Regions from separate parts of the Streptomyces lienomycini genome, predicted to be linked through region 1. Evidence: riboswitches for the same ligand, from Rfam matches in the RefSeq annotation. Region 1 holds a riboswitch; the other holds the start of a gene.
The links. Region 1 has a riboswitch for S-adenosylmethionine ahead of thrC (threonine synthase). Riboswitches for the same ligand answer to the same signal wherever they lie in the genome.

Region 1 (5,398 bases):
CCGTGCGGTTCCTTCCCCACCCGGCCTGCGGGCCTCACCGACCCGGTCCTTCGTTGTCACTCTCACCTTCAGAGTGCTAACGCAATGATTAGCACTCGGCATGCCCGAGTGCAAGGTGCGCCCGCAAAGCGGGCTCGTTGAGGGGTGGTGGTCGGGTGACGGGCGGGCGCAAGCGCCTCTCGGGGATCGGAGTCCGTGGTCCGCCACCCGCGAACAGCGCCGCGGGGCCCGTCCGGGCAGGCCGAAGGGCCCGTACCCAGCGGGTACGGGCCCTTCGGATGAAGACCGGGTGCTGTGGTGGCCGCGCGTCTCAGGCGCTGAGGCGAACCATGTCGGCCTGCGGGCCCTTCTGACCCTGCGAGATCTCGAACTCGACCCGCTGGCCTTCTTCGAGGGTGCGGTAGCCGTCCATCTGAATCGCGCTGTAGTGGACGAATACATCCGCACCACCGTCGACCGCGATGAAGCCGTACCCCTTCTCCGCGTTGAACCACTTGACGGTGCCCTGAGCCATGCCTAACTCCCCTATTACTGGCCCTTGCACAGATCCGCACTTCGCGAACCCGGGTCAGACCTCGCCCCCCACGACTGGGGGCGTGCGCCGGAACGCGTCGACCGCGGCTGAATGTATCTGTCCAACTGCCGTCTGCAACAGGTCAGTCGGACGAGAAATCTGGACGTACCCGGTCCGGAATATGGCGAACATTCGCCTGAATACGGGTCAAGTCAGGGCACGCAAAGGGAGCAAAAGCCGCGAAACACGCCCGCACTTTGGCTACTTCTTGTCGGACGGTCGGCAGGAATTCAAGGTTCCCGATCTCGTGATCGGGAGCGCGTTCCCCAACTCTACCGTGCTCAACCACATGGAATTGCCCCCTCCGTTTCTCTTACGGAGAGGGCAATACGCACTACGAGACGTGTGCGCGGTGGGATCAGCCGCCGGCGACCGCCGGGATGATCGAGACGCCCGCGCCGTCCGGGGTCGCGGTCTGGAGGCCCTGCTCGAAGCGGACGTCGTCGTCGTTGACGTAGACGTTGACGAAGCGGCGCAGCTTGCCCTGGTCGTCCAGGACGCGGGCGGCGATGCCGGTGTGGTTCTTCTCCAGGTCGGAGATGACCTCTCCGAGGTTGGCGCCGTCGGCGCTGACCTCGGCCTTGCCGCCGGTGTAGGTGCGCAGGATGGTCGGGATGCGAACGGTCACGCTCATGCGAGGCCAGCCTCTCGGAAGGAGTCCAGGTTGGGGCGGATCGTCGCGGTCAGGCCGGTGCCGGCCACCGCGTCGAGGGTCTTCAGGCCGTCGCCGGTGTTCAGGACGACGGTGGTGAGCGACGGGTCGAGCACGCCGTCCTCGATCAGCTTCTTCGTGACGCCGACCGTCACGCCGCCCGCGGTCTCCGCGAAGATGCCCTCCGTGCGGGCGAGCAGCTTGATCGCGTCCACGACCTGCTCGTCGGTCACGTCCTCCACGGCGCCGCCGGTGCGGCGGGCGATGTCCAGGACGTAGGGGCCGTCGGCCGGGTTGCCGATGGCCAGCGACTTGGCGATGGTGTTCGGCTTCTGCGGGCGGACCACGTCGTGGCCCGCCTTGTACGCGGTGGAGACCGGCGAGCAGCCCTCGGCCTGCGCACCGAAGATCTTGTACGGCTTGTCCTCGACCAGGCCGAGCTCGATCAGCTCCTTCAGCCCCTTGTCGATCTTGGTCAGCTGGGAGCCGGACGCGATCGGGACGACGAGCTGGTCGGGCAGCCGCCAGCCGAGCTGCTCGCAGATCTCGTAGGCGAGCGTCTTGGAACCCTCGGCGTAGTACGGGCGCAGGTTGACGTTGACGAAGCCCCAGCCCTCACCGGCCGGGTCGCCGATCAGCTCGGAGCAGAAGCGGTTCACGTCGTCGTAGTTGCCCTCGATGCCGACCAGCTCGCCGCCGTAGACGGCGGCCATGACGACCTTGCCCTGCTCCAGGTCGTGCGGGATGAACACGCAGGAGCGGAAGCCGGCGCGGGCGGCGGCGGCGCCGACGGCACCCGCGAGGTTGCCGGTGGAGGAGCAGGAGAGGGTGGTGAAGCCGAAGGCGCGGGCGGCCTCGATGGCCTGGGCGACGACGCGGTCCTTGAAGGAGTGCGTGGGGTTGCCGGAGTCGTCCTTGACGTACAGCCCGCCGGTGACGCCCAGCTCGCGGGCGAGGTTGTCGGCCTTGACGAGCTTGGTCCAGCCGGGGTTGATGTTCGGCTTGTCGGCCACGTCGGCGGGGACGGGCAGGAGGGGGGCGTAGCGCCAGATGTTCGCGGGGCCGGCCTCGATGCGCCGACGCAGTTCCTCGGTGTCGTACGCCGAGAAGTCGTAGGCGATCTCGAGGGGGCCGAAACACTCCTCGCAGGCGAAGACCGGTCCGAGCGGGACCCGGTGGCCGCACTCCCGGCAGCTCAGCGCCGCGGCGGGGCCGAGGTCGACCGCTGCGGCCGTGGCGTTCGCGGGGTTCCCGGAGTTCGGGGTGGATTCGGCAGTCTGCACAGCCATGGAGGCGAGGCCCTTTCTCCTCATCTTCCTCACGACGCATCTCGCCGTGAGACGGATTTGGCACCTTCCCTAGCCGGGAGCCTCGCCACGTCTGCGTGACAAGAGCCGGCTGGAGGGTTGCCGGGGCTTCATCGGGCCGTATCCCTCTGCCCCTCTGGATGAGCGGTATGTGGTTGTTTTTCGGTTGTGCGCGCGGCGACCCCGGCATGCGGTGGCCCCACGCGTTGTTCAAGACTGTAACCGAAGGCCAGGGCGGTTGAGATAGTCGTCCGTACCGCGAGATGGATCACAAAGGAGCCAGGGGACGTGCTGGAAGAAGTCGAGCGCTGGCTGAACGCACGCTCCTGGTCCGCCGGGGACCGGCCGATCCAGCAGCTTCTGTCCGCCAAGCACGCCACCGGGCAGTCGGTCAGCGTGGTCCTTCCCGCACTGGACGAGGAGGCGACGGTCGGCGAGATCGTCGCGGTCGTCCGGCGGGAGCTGATGCTGCGGAACCCGCTCGTCGACGAGATCGTGGTGGTGGACTCCGGTTCGAGCGACCGTACGTCGGAGGTCGCCGCCGCGGCGGGCGCGCGGGTCGTGCACCGGGACGCGATCCTGCCCCGCATACCCGCCGTGCCGGGCAAGGGCGAGGTGCTGTGGCGTTCGCTGCTGGTCACCGGCGGCGACATCGTGTGCTTCGTCGACGCCGACCTGCGCGAGTTCTCCCCGGACTTCGTCTCCGGGATCGTGGGCCCGCTGCTCACCGACCCGGACGTGCACCTGGTCAAGGCCATGTACGACCGTCCGCTGGACGGAGCGGCCGGGCAGGGCGGCCGGGTCACCGAGCTGATGGCCCGCCCGCTGCTCAACCTGCACTGGCCGCGGCTGGCCGGGTTCGTCCAGCCGCTGGGCGGCGAGTACGCGGCCCGGCGCTCGCTGCTGGAACGGCTGCCCTTCCCCGTCGGGTACGGCGTCGAGCTGGGCATGCTGGTCGACGCCCTGCACCTGGTGGGCCTGGACGCGCTCGCGCAGGTCGACGTCGGCGTCCGCGTCCACCGCCACCAGGACGGGCGGGCCCTGGGCCGGATGGCCGCGGCGATCTACCGCACCGCGCAGCTCCGGCTGGCCCGCGGCCACCTGGTCCGGCCTACCCTCACCCAGTTCGAACGGGGCGTCGACGGCTTCGAGCCGCACACCTACGCGGTGGACACCGAGGAACGGCCCCCGATGACGGAGATCGCGGAGTACGCGGCCCGGAAGGTGGCCTGAGGACGGCCCGGGAGCGCGCATGGCGTCCCCCGGAACGCAGAGGTGACGCGTGGGCACGTTTGAGGTTTTCGGGGCCGGGCTAGGTTGAGGCGTATGGCTTCAAGCTTCGGTGCTGCTCAGGTGCTGGTCGCCTCCAATCGGGGGCCGGTCTCGTACGAGGTGCGGGAGGACGGGTCGCTGCACGCCCGACGGGGTGGTGGCGGGCTGGTCTCGGGACTGTCGGCCATCGGGCCGGACGCCGGGGCGCTGTGGGTGTGCTCGGCGCTGTCCGACGGCGACCGCGAGGCGGTGCGGCGCGGGGTCGGCGAGGACGGCGTGCGGATGCTGGACGTACCGGCGGACGTGCACGCGGACGCGTACAACGGGATCGCCAACTCGGTGCTGTGGTTCGTGCACCACATGCTGTACCAGACGCCCCTGGAGCCGGTCTTCGACGCGGAGTTCCGGCGGCAGTGGGCCTCCTACGAGGCGTACAACCGGGCGTTCGCCCGGGCGCTGGCCGAGGAGGCCGCCGAGGGTGCGGTCGCGATCGTGCAGGACTACCACCTGACGCTGGTGCCGGGGATGCTGCGCGAGCTGCGGCCCGATCTCAGGATCGGCCACTTCTCGCACACGCCGTGGGCCCCGGTCGACTACTTCCGGCTGCTGCCGGACGACATCGCCGAGCAGGTGCTGCGCGGGATGCTGGGCGCCGACCGGCTCGGGTTCCTCACCCGGCGGTGGGCCGACGCGTTCACCGCCTGCTGCGACGCCCTGGTGGGCGGGACCGGCGGCACGGAGACCGGCGTGCACGGGCTCGGCGCCGACGCGGACTTCCTGCGCGGGCGGTCGCACGAGGCCGACGTCGAGGAGCGGATGGCGGCGCTGCGGGAAGAGATCGGCACCGCACCGGACGGCGGGACGCGCCGGGTCGTCGTGCGGGTGGACCGGACGGAGCTGTCCAAGAACATCGTGCGGGGGCTGCTGGCGTACCGGGAGCTGCTGGCGGAGCGGCCGGAGTGGCGGGAGCGGGTGGTGCACGTCGCGTTCGCCTACCCGTCGCGGCAGGACCTCGCCGTGTACCGGGACTACACGGCCGAGGTGCGGCGGGTCGCGGACGCGGTCAACGAGGAGTTCGGCACAGCGGGGTGGACGCCGGTCGTACTGCACGTGAAGGACGACTTCGCGCGGTCGCTGGCGGCGTACCGGCTGGCGGACGTGGCCCTCGTCAATCCGGTGCGGGACGGGATGAACCTCGTCGCGAAGGAGGTCCCGGTCGTCTCCGACGCGGGGTGCGCGCTGGTGCTGTCGCGGGAGGCGGGGGCGTTCGAGGAGCTGGGCGAGGACTCCGTCGTCGTCAACCCGTACGACGTGACGGGGACGGCCCGGGCCCTGGACGAGGCGTTGCGCCTGTCGGCGGGAGAGCGGGCCGAGCGGTCGAAGCGGCTGTCCGCCGCCGCCACCGCGTTGCCTCCGGCCCGGTGGTTCCTGGATCAGCTGGAGGCATTGCGGGGCTGAGAGAGGCGGGCGCCGGTCACCGTGCCTGGACGGGCGGGCAGTAGCCGGTGTCCTCGCCGATGGAGTTGATCTCGGCGTTCGACCGGGAGTCGTCCGCGTAGTTCACCTGGTCCGTGCACTTCACGCCGTCCTGCT
Region 2 (5,398 bases), 1.4 Mb from region 1:
CGTTGAGGGACTTCTCCCCGGGTGCCGCCTCGGGGGCCCCGCACTCGCCCTGCGTCTGCGGGTCGCTGCCGAGCAGGGTGCGCAGCAGCGGGTGGGCGCAGAAGAGACCGTCGCGCACGCCGATGCCGTACTCGGCGGAGAGGGCGGCGGCGAAGTGGGAGCTGTTCCAGCCCTCGACGACGAAGGAGAGCACCCCGACGCGGGGCGCGTCGTCGCCGAACAGGGACAGGACGCGCACCTCGGGCACCTCGGCGAGGCCCTCGCGGACCTTGCCGATCAGGTACTCCTCGCGGGCGACCAGCGTGTCGAACCCGGCCTCGGTGAGCGCCTTGCAGGCGGAGGCGATCGCGTAGGCGCCGATGACGTTGGGCGACCCCGCCTCGTGCCGGGCGGCGTTCTCGTGCCAGCGCACGTCCACGCTGCCGTCCGCGCGCCGGGTGACGCTGCGGCTGGCGCCGCCGCCGGCGAGGTACGGCTCGGCCTCGCGCAGCCAGTCGGCCCGCCCGGCCAGCACGCCGGAGCCGAACGGGGCGTACAGCTTGTGTCCGGAGAAGGCGACCCAGTCCACGTCCAGGTCGGCCACGGAGACGGGGTGGTGCGGGGCGAGCTGGGCGGCGTCCAGCACGATCCGGGCACCGTGCGCGTGGGCGGCGGCGGCCAGTTCACGCACCGGCCACAGCTCGCCGGTGACGTTGGAGGCGCCGGTGACGCAGACCAGGGCGGGCCCGTACGGCTCGCGGGCGGCGAGGGCGCGCTCCAGGGTCTCGACGGCCTCGGCGGGCGTGCGCGGGGCGTCCAGGCAGGTCACGTCCGCGTCCCGCCAGGGCAGCAGCGAGGCGTGGTGCTCGGTCTCGAAGACGAAGACCCGGCATCCGGCGGGCAGGGCGCCTGCGAGCAGGTTGAGGGAGTCGGTGGTGGAGCGGGTGAAGACGACCTGGTCGTCGTCGCGGCAGCCGAGGAAGCCGGCGACGGTCCCGCGGGCGTTCTCGAACAGGTCGGTGGACAGCTGCGAGAGGTACCCGGCACCCCGGTGGACGCTGCCGTAGTACGGGGCGTAGGCGGCGACGTCGTCCCAGACCCGCTGGAGCGCGGGCGCGCTGGCGGCGTAGTCGAGCGCGGCGTAGGCGACCTCGCCGCCGGTGACGAGCGGGACGGTGACGTCGCGGCCGAGAACGGGCAGCGGGGTGGCGACAGCGGTGGGTACGGACATGGCGGACTCCCGTGAGGACCAGCGCGCGGCAGGGCGCTGTGAAGTGAAGAGAAGAAGGCTGCGTGCGGAGGCGGGGCTCTGCGGCCCTATCGCATTCGCTGGTTCACGGGAGACTCCCTCGGACGACCCAGGACCCCTGGACCCACACTCTTCGAAAGCGTGCGAGGGGTCCGCGCTTGCCGCGGACCTTGCTGTCCACGACCTGGTCTTCACCCGGGGCACCCCGCCACGGACGGAGGGTTGCCGGACAGTCGGCCGGGGCCTCATGACTGTCACTCATGACCTGTCGGAAAATCTAGGGCAAGTGATCGGCGTCCCGCAACCCGGGTCCGGATCGCGGGACGCACGTCACAGCGGAGCGCTCCTACGCGTGGCTGGCGGCCACCCAGCGGTCCAGGGCGCGCTTGGCGGCGCCCGAGTCGATCGCCTCGGCCGCCCGGTCCATGCCGGTCCGCAGCCGCTCGGCCAGGGTCCCCCCGCCGGGGTTCAGGGCCTCCAGGGCGGCCGCCGAGTTCAGCAGTACCGCGTCCCGTACCGGGCCCTGCTCGCCGGCCAGCAGACGGCGGGCCACGTCGGCGTTGTAGGACGCGTCGGCGCCGCGCAGGGCCTCCACCGGCACCAGGTCGATGCCGACGTCGCGGGGGTCGAAGACCTCCTCGGTCACCGCGCCGTCGCGCACGACCCAGACCCGGGACGTGGCGGTCGTGGTCAGTTCGTCGAGGCCGTCGTCACCGCGGAAGACCAGGGACGAGTGGCCGCGCTCGGCGAAGACACCGGCGATGATCGGGGCCATCCGGGCGTGGGCCACCCCGATCGCCTGGGCCTTCACCCGGGCGGGGTTGGTCAGCGGGCCCAGGAAGTTGAACACCGTGCGGATGCCGAGCTGGCCGCGGGCGGCCGCCACGTGGCGCAGCGCCGGGTGGAACTTCACGGCGAAGCAGAAGGTGATGCCCGCCTCCTCGGCGACCTCCGCCACCCGCCTCGGCGTCAGCTCCAGGTTGACCCCGAGCTTCTCCAGGACGTCGGAGGCGCCGGAGGCCGAGGAGGCGGCCCGGTTGCCGTGCTTGACGACCTTCGCCCCGGTGCCGGCCACGACGATCGCCGACATGGTGGAGATGTTGACCGTCTTGGCGCCGTCGCCGCCGGTGCCGACGATGTCGACGGTCTCCCCCGGCACCTCGATCACGTTGGCGTGGGAGTACATCGTCCGGACCAGACCGGAGAGTTCCTCGACGGTCTCCCCCTTGAACCTCAGGCCCACCGCGAACCCGGCGATCTGCGCGTCGGTCGCCTCGCCGCGCATGATGACGTCCAGCGCCCACGCGGTGTCGTCCGCGGACAGGTCCCGGCCGTCCAGCAGCTTGTTCAGCACGGTGGGCCAGGAGCGGCCCGCCGCGATGTCGCCTCCAGCGGGGGTCACAGCGCTCATGAGCCGCTCCTGTGTGTGTGAAGCACGGAAAGGTGTGCGGTCCCCACCCTATCCAGCCCCGGACAGGGCGAAGGGCCCCGTCCGAGGAACGGACGGGGCCCTTCGACCGTGGTGTGGCGACGCTGGAGGGTCAGTGGTGGCCGTGGCCGCTCGTGATCTCCTTGTACTCCTCGACGGTCGGCTTCGGAATCTGCGACTCCTCGCCGTAGTACGCCTCGCTGAGCTTGGCGCGGAGCTTCTCCGTGCTCTTCGGCTTGCGCTCGACACCGTTCTCGTCGACCGTGGGGCCGATCTCGGCCGGCGTGTACTGCTCGTGCGCCGTGAGCGTGTGCAGCTGCTCCTGGCTGAGCGGCTCGTGCACCTCGATGAACTCACCGTGCGGCAGGCGCTTGATGATGCCCGACTCGCGGCCGTGCAGCACCTTCTCCTTGTCCCGGCGCTGGAGGCCGAGGCAGATCCGCTTGGTGGCGATGAACGCCAGGACCGGGCCGACGAAGAACGCGATGCGGACGAACCAGGTGATCGCGTTGATCGACAGGTGGAAGTGCGTGGCCCACAGGTCGTTGCCGCCGCCGATCAGCAGCACGAAGTAGACGGTCAGCCAGGCGACACCGAAGGCCGTACGCGTCGGGGCGTTGCGCGGGCGGTCCAGGATGTGGTGCTCGCGCTTGTCCCCGGTGACCCAGGACTCGACGAACGGGTAGACCGCGATCGCCACCAGCACCAGCGGGAAGATCATCAGCGGGATCAGTACGCCCAGGACCAGGGTGTGGCCCCAGAGGTTGATCTCCCAGCCAGGCATCACCCGGATCAGGCCCTCGGAGAAGCCCATGTACCAGTCGGGCTGGGCGCCGGTGGAGACCTGGTCCGGCCGGTAGGGGCCGATGGCCCAGATCGGGTTGATCGTGGCGATGGCCGACACGGCGGCGATCACACCGAAGACCAGGAAGAAGAAGCCTCCGGCCTTCGCCATGTACACCGGCAGCAGCGGCATGCCGACGACGTTCTTGTTGGTCTTGCCGGGGCCCGCGAACTGCGTGTGCTTGTGGTAGAAGACCAGGATCAGGTGGCCGACCACCAGGCCGAGCATGATGCCCGGCAGCAGCAGGATGTGGACCGAGTAGAACCGCGCCACGAAGTCGTGGCCGGGGAACTCGCCGCCGAAGAGGAAGAACGAGATGTACGTGCCGACGATCGGCACGGACAGGATCGCGCCCTCCATGAAGCGGATGCCGGTGCCCGAGAGCAGGTCGTCCGGGAGCGAGTAACCGGTGAAGCCGGTGAACATGCCGAGGACGAGCAGCAGGAAGCCGAACAGCCAGTTGATCTCACGCGGCTTGCGGAACGCGCCGGTGAAGAACACGCGCATCATGTGCACGAACATGCCGGCCAGGAAGATCAGCGCGGCCCAGTGGTGGATCTGCCGGATGAGCAGACCGCCGCGGACGTCGAAGCTGATGTCCAGAGTCGAGGCGTACGCCTCACTCATCATCTGGCCCTGCATGGGCACGTACGAGCCGTGGTAGGTGACCTCGGCCATCGACGGGTGGAAGAACAGCGTCAGGTACACACCCGTGAGGATGATGATGATGAAGCTGTAGAGGCAGACCTCACCCAGCATGAACGACCAGTGGTCGGGGAAGATCTTGCGCATGTTGGCCTTGGCCAGGGAGTAGATCCCCAGCCGGCCGTCGGCCCAGTCGGCGACGCGCTCGCCGGCCGGTGCCTTCCCGCGTGAGCGGGGCGCTTCGTTGGCTGCAGTACTCATCCGCGCTCCCAGAATGCAGGACCGACGGGCTCATCGAAGTCGCCGAGCGCTTCGAGGTAACCCTCGTCGTTCACACCGATGCGCAGCTGCGGCAGGGCGTGACCGGCGGGACCGAAGATGACCCGGGCTCCGTCGGCAAGGTCGAAGGTGGACTGGTGGCAGGGGCAGAGCGCGTGGTGCGTCTGCTGCTCGTACAGGGAGATCGGGCAACCGACGTGGGTGCAGATCTTCGAGTACGCCACGATGCCCTCGTGCGACCACTCGAGCTCGCGCTTGTCCTTGATGGAGTCCGGCTCGAGCCGGATGATCATCAGGGCCGCCTTGGCGATCTCGTTCTGGAAGTCCTCGTCGTGCTCCTCCAGGCCCTCGGGCATGGCGAAGGTGAGCGAGCCCACCGCGACGTCGGAAGGACGCAGCGGCTCGTTGGTGTTCATGTTGACGAGGAGCTTGCCCTTGGACCACAGGGTGTGGCGGAGCTTGGTCCCGGGCATCGGGCCGAGGTCCCGCAGCAGGACGACACCGGAGAGCGGCACCAGGGTGAGCGCGCCCAGCATCGTGTTGCGGATCAGCTTGCGGCGCCCGATGACGGACTCCTTGGCACCCTGCTTGAAGTCCGCGTGGACCTTGGCACGGGTCTCGGGAGACGCCTCGATCGGGTGGCGCTCGTCGGCGACCTCCTCGTCGGACATCAGGGTGCGGGCCCAGTGGACCGCGCCCGCGCCGATCGCGAACAGCGCGACGCCGAGCGTCATGCCGAGCGCGAAGTTCAGCGCACTGATGTGACCGAGCGGGAAGATGTAGACCGACTTGTCGACGTCGATCGCCACGAACGAGGCGATGAAGCCGATGGTGGCCAGCATCGACAGCGTGAACAGCAGGGCGACCGTGCGCTCGGACCGCTTGGCGGCCTGCTCGTCGACGTCCTGGATCCGGTGCTCGTGGGGCGGCAGCCCCGGGTCGGCGAACGGGTGCTGCTCGTCCGCGGGCCGGG

Region 2: linked by a shared signal. The riboswitch ahead of BJ961_RS27475 (aminotransferase class V-fold PLP-dependent enzyme) and the one ahead of thrC (threonine synthase) in region 1 are both predicted to bind S-adenosylmethionine.

What each region holds. Positions count from the first base shown of each region.
Region 1 covers NZ_CP116257.1:7,428,034-7,433,431, forward strand. Annotated here, with positions in the region: gene BJ961_RS33810 (cold-shock protein) at 311-514, opposite strand; gene BJ961_RS33815 (MoaD/ThiS family protein) at 933-1,208, opposite strand; gene thrC (threonine synthase) at 1,205-2,515, opposite strand; SAM riboswitch class I at 2,533-2,680, opposite strand; gene BJ961_RS33825 (glucosyl-3-phosphoglycerate synthase) at 2,822-3,766, shown strand; gene BJ961_RS33830 (alpha,alpha-trehalose-phosphate synthase (UDP-forming)) at 3,860-5,263, shown strand; gene BJ961_RS33835 (hypothetical protein) at 5,280-5,398, opposite strand, start outside.
Region 2 covers NZ_CP116257.1:6,021,896-6,027,293, forward strand. Annotated here, with positions in the region: gene BJ961_RS27475 (aminotransferase class V-fold PLP-dependent enzyme) at 1-1,210, opposite strand, end outside; SAM riboswitch class IV at 1,378-1,494, opposite strand; gene trpD (anthranilate phosphoribosyltransferase) at 1,575-2,639, opposite strand; gene qcrB (cytochrome bc1 complex cytochrome b subunit) at 2,770-4,407, opposite strand; gene qcrA (cytochrome bc1 complex Rieske iron-sulfur subunit) at 4,404-5,398, opposite strand, start outside.